2 regions of the Streptomyces sp. DSM 116795 genome follow, and region 2 is predicted to be linked to the other one. Evidence: riboswitches for the same ligand, from Rfam matches in the RefSeq annotation. Region 2 holds a riboswitch; the other holds the start of a gene.
What was found. A riboswitch is a leader RNA that binds a small molecule or an ion and turns the genes downstream of it on or off. The one in region 2 is predicted to bind glycine.
Positions count from the first base shown of each region.

Region 1: linked by a shared signal. The riboswitch ahead of gcvP (aminomethyl-transferring glycine dehydrogenase) and the one ahead of gcvT (glycine cleavage system aminomethyltransferase GcvT) in region 2 are both predicted to bind glycine.

Region 1 covers NZ_CM147707.1:6,982,128-6,984,518, forward strand. The annotation lists gene ACSMXX_RS30175 (PRC-barrel domain-containing protein) at 1-314, opposite strand, end outside; glycine riboswitch at 571-665, shown strand; glycine riboswitch at 666-791, shown strand; gene gcvP (aminomethyl-transferring glycine dehydrogenase) at 852-2,391, shown strand, end outside.
Region 2 covers NZ_CM147707.1:1,928,986-1,931,376, forward strand. The annotation lists gene ACSMXX_RS08130 (AAA family ATPase) at 1-459, opposite strand, end outside; glycine riboswitch at 824-932, shown strand; gene gcvT (glycine cleavage system aminomethyltransferase GcvT) at 1,077-2,252, shown strand; gene gcvH (glycine cleavage system protein GcvH) at 2,389-2,391, shown strand, end outside.

The DNA of each region.
Region 1 (2,391 bases), 5.1 Mb from region 2:
GGCGGCACGTCCAGTCCGTAGTGGAGATAGAGCTGGAGCTCCTGGCGGGGGGAGAGGTGTCTGCCCACGCCCAGTACGGGGGTGCTGCGCACCAGAGCGCGGTCGAAGGGGACGCGCAGGAAGCCGCTGACGAGTTCGCTCGGCTCCAGCGGTACGAGGGTCTCGCGCCGGAGAAGCCCGGTGCGCACGGCAGCCCACTCGGGTTCGCCCGTCGCGTCGTCGAGATACACCTCGCCCACCGTTCCGATCTTGCAGCCGCTGCTGTCGAGTGCTTTGCGTCCGATCAGGCTCCGGGGATCGATGTCGTGCTGCACGGTCCCTCCAAGTCGACGTGACCAGGGCACCGGGTGCGTGACGATAAGAGGCCGGTCCTGGGTCTGGTGGTTTGACGAACCCCTCCCTCGGCCTGTCGTACTGCCGCGCAACGGCGTGCTGCGGGGGCGCCGGGGGACGCCGGGAGCCGGTCGTACAAGCCGTATTACCACCCAAAGGCACATTTCAGCGGTTGGCCACCCGAGTGCACCTCCGGCTCCTGCCGGACAAACCGCTGGTAGGCTCGGAAGCGGCTGTTGACCCCGAGCGGGAGAGTCCTCCGGTGCAGCCGGAGGCGCCGAAGGAGCAACTCCTCCCCGGAATCTCTCAGGCTCACGTACCGCGCGGGCGAGGTCACTCTGGAAAGCAGGGCGGGCCGAGCAGTGCCTGGGCTCCTCCTCACCGACGGTGAAAGCCGGGTTCCCGTCCAGCCGGGCGGACCGGTGAAACTCTCAGGTCGAGATGACAGAGGGGGAGGGCGTCCGGGCACCAGCGCCATGGTGTCCCCGTAGGTCACAGCGACCAGGAGGCCCCCGCAGATGACTGCCAACCGCATCCCTCTCACCGATCTGGAACGCGGAACTCCCTTCGAACGACGGCACATCGGCCCCGATACCGGTGCGCAGGCCAAGATGCTCGCCCAGGTCGGGTACGGCTCCCTCGACGAGCTGACGGCCGCGGCGGTCCCCGAAGTGATCAAGAGCAATGAGGCCCTGCGTCTGCCTCCCGCCCGAACCGAGGCCGAGGTCGTCGCGGAGCTGCGGGAGTTCGCCGCCCGCAACCAGGTGCTCCCGTCCATGATCGGCCTCGGCTACTACGGGACCTTCACGCCCGCGGTCGTCCTGCGCAACGTCATGGAGAACCCGGCCTGGTACACCGCGTACACGCCGTATCAGCCGGAGATCTCGCAGGGCCGCCTGGAGGCTCTGCTCAACTTCCAGACCATGGTGGCCGACCTGACGGGTCTGCCGACCTCCGGCGCCTCCCTCCTGGACGAGCCCACGGCGGCGGCCGAGGCCATGGCCCTCTCCCGCCGTGTCGGCAAGGTCAAGCAAGGCGTCTTCCTCGTCGACGCGGACTGCCTTCCGCAGACGATCGCCGTCATCCGCACCCGCGCCGAGCCGACCGGCGTCGAGGTCGTCGTAGCGGACCTGGACGACGGCATCCCCGCGGACGTGGCGGAGCGGGGCGTCTTCGGGATGCTGCTGCAGTACCCGGGAGCCTCCGGCGCCGTGCGGGACCACCGTGCCGTCATCGATCAGGCTCACGAACTGGGTGCGGTCGTGACCGTCGCCGCCGATCTGCTGGCCCTCACGCTGCTGACCTCCCCGGGCTCGCTCGGCGCGGACATCGCAGTCGGCTCCAGTCAGCGTTTCGGTGTGCCCATGGGCTTCGGCGGGCCGCACGCGGGCTACATGTCGGTGCGCGAGAGCTACGCGCGCAGCCTCCCCGGCCGCCTCGTCGGAGTCTCCAAGGACGCCGACGGCTCGCAGGCCTACCGCCTCGCCCTGCAGACCCGCGAGCAGCACATCCGCCGCGAGAAGGCCACCAGCAACATCTGCACTGCCCAGGTGCTGCTCGCGGTGATGTCCGGGATGTACGCGGTGCACCACGGGCCGGAGGGCCTTGCGCACATCGCACGCCGTACGCACCGCTACGCGACGCTGCTCGCCGAGGGGCTGCGCGCAGGCGGCGTCGAGATCGTGCACGGCAGCTACTTCGACACCGTCACCGCCCGGGTGCCGGGCCGTGCGGCCGAGATCGTCGCCCGTGCGCGGGAAGCCGGTGTGAATGTGCGGGAGACAGACGCCGACCACGTCGGCATGGCCTGCGACGAGACCACGAACCGGGCGCAGCTGGAGGCCGCCTGGTCCGCCTTCGGCGTCGAGGCGGATCCCGCCGAGCTGGACGCCCGCGCTGCGGACGACGCCCTGCCCGACGCACTGCCCGAGGCGCTGCTGCGCACCGACGACTACCTGACGCACCCCGTCTTCCACGAGTACCGGTCCGAGACGGCGATGCTGCGCTACCTGCGCAGGCTGGCCGACCGCGACTACGCGCTGGACCGCGGCATGATCC
Region 2 (2,391 bases):
GAGGGCGTCCCGGCCGAGCCAGTTGCGCACCCAGGCCTGGCTGCCGCAGTCGTGCACGACGACGCTCGCCCCGGAGGCGAGCGCGCGCCGCAGCCCGGCGTAGTGCGCGAGGCGTACGAGGGGCCGGTAGACGGCGTACGGCAGCCAGCGCGGGAGAGCGGCCGCCCACCGTTCGCGCACGTCCTGGGAGTCGATGCGGCGGACGGTGTCCTGTACGGCGACGGCACGGCGGATCAGCGTCGACTTGCCGCTGCCGGGGAGCCCCGAGACCACGACCCTGTCGCCGGCGGGGAAGCGGAGCGTACGGCGGATCTCCGTGCCGCGCAGATCGTGAAGGGTGGCGGCGACCGCGGACGGAGCCGGAGGCGCCGGAACGGCCGGTCCGACCGCGGCAGCCGTGGCGGCCCCGGCGGACGGGCCGGCCGGGGCCGGAGTCTCGACGGCCGCAGGTGCCGCCACCGGAGCGCCGCCGGCGTCTCTGCGCTGCCCGGCGGATGAATACCCCCAGCCGGTCACCGTCGCGTACGCACTGCGCAGGCTGCCCACCTGATCGCCCCTCCCCGGCTGGTGACCGCCGGTCGGCGGTCCGCCTCCGAGAGTGTCAAGAAACAGTAATGTGCAGCAAGGCGGCCTTACCGCTGCGGGACTGCCGCGAAAGGCACGCACCGCCCCGGCAGGGACGCACGCACCGCTCTTGCGGCGAGGCACCGCACCGCTCTCCGGCAGGGACGCACGCACCGCTCCCGAGGCGAGGCACGCACCGTCGACGCCCCTGCTCCGCCGTGCCATGATGAGCGGGCCAGTCAACTGCATACCGGCCGTTCGAATCCACGCGGGAGAGTCCCCGGCCGCGCACAGTGTGCGGGTCACCGGGGCGCCGAAGGAGCAAGTCCTCCCTTGAATCTCTCAGGCACCGATACCGCGCAGGATGAGGCAGATCTGAAAAGCGGGCCGCCCACGGGCGGCTCCACCCACGGTGCAAGCCGCCGCCCGTGCACGAGGGCTCGTGGCGAACCTCTCAGGTTCCGATGACAGATGGGGAGGACATCCGCGTCACCGAGTCACGGGAGCCTGACATGAACGACACCGACAGCGGGACCGCCGGCACCCCGGCCCCGCGCACCACGGCCCTTGATGCCGTACACCGCGCGCTCGGCGCCACGATGACCGACTTCGCAGGCTGGGACATGCCGCTGCGCTACGGCAGCGAGCGGGACGAGCACGTCGCGGTGCGCACGCGCGCGGGACTCTTCGACCTCTCCCACATGGGCGAGATCACCGTCACCGGCCGCCAGGCCGGCGAGCTGCTGGACTACGCCCTGGTCGGCAACCTCTCCCGGCTGGCCGTCGGCCGCGCCCGCTACACGATGCTGTGCGACGCCTCCGGCGGCATCCTCGACGACCTGATCGTCTACCGCACCGGCGAAGAGACGTACATGGTCGTCGCCAACGCCTCGAACGCGCAGACCGTGCTGGACGCGCTGAGCGAGCGCGGCACCGGCTTCGCCGCCGAGGTCCGCGACGACCGCGACGCGTACGCGCTGATCGCCGTGCAAGGCCCGGAGGCCGCAGCCATTCTCTCCGGAGGGCACGGCCTCAAGGCCCTCACGGACGCCGATCTGGACGGGCTGAAGTACTACGCGGGCCTGCCGGGCACCGTCGCAGGACGCGACGCCCTCATCGCCCGTACGGGATACACCGGCGAGGACGGCTTCGAGCTGTTCGTGTCGCCCGCCGACGCCGTCGCCGTATGGGAGGCGCTCACCGAGGCGGGCGCGCCCGCCGGTCTCGTGCCGTGCGGACTGAGCTGCCGCGACACCCTGCGCCTCGAGGCGGGCATGCCGCTGTACGGGCACGAACTGACCACGCGTACAACGCCGTTCGACGCGGGCATGGGCCGGATCGTGAAGTTCGAGAAGACCACGAACGACGGCGACTTCGTCGGGCGCAAGCCGCTGGAGGCCGCCGCGGCCCAGGCCGAGAAGGCGCCACCGCGCAAGCTCGTCGGTCTGATCGCGGAGGGCCGGAGGGTGCCGCGCGCGGGCTACGAGGTGGTCTCCGCGGCGGACGGTTCGGTGATCGGCGAGGTGACCTCGGGTGCGCCGTCACCGACCCTCGGCAAGCCGGTCGCCATGGCGTACGTCGATCCCGCGTCCGCGGAGCCCGGCACCGAGGGCGTCGCGGTGGACATCCGCGGCAAGCACGAGCCGTACGAGGTCGTGGCGCTCCCCTTCTACAAGCGGCAGCGCTGACGGCCCTCCCCGTGCTCTTCGAGCAGGGACACCCCATGACCGTGGCGCGCCGACACCCGTGCCCCTGGAGGTGTCCCGCGTCCCACTGGCCAAGACTGATTCCCTCCGTCCCCTTCTCATCCAGGAGAATCGCAACATG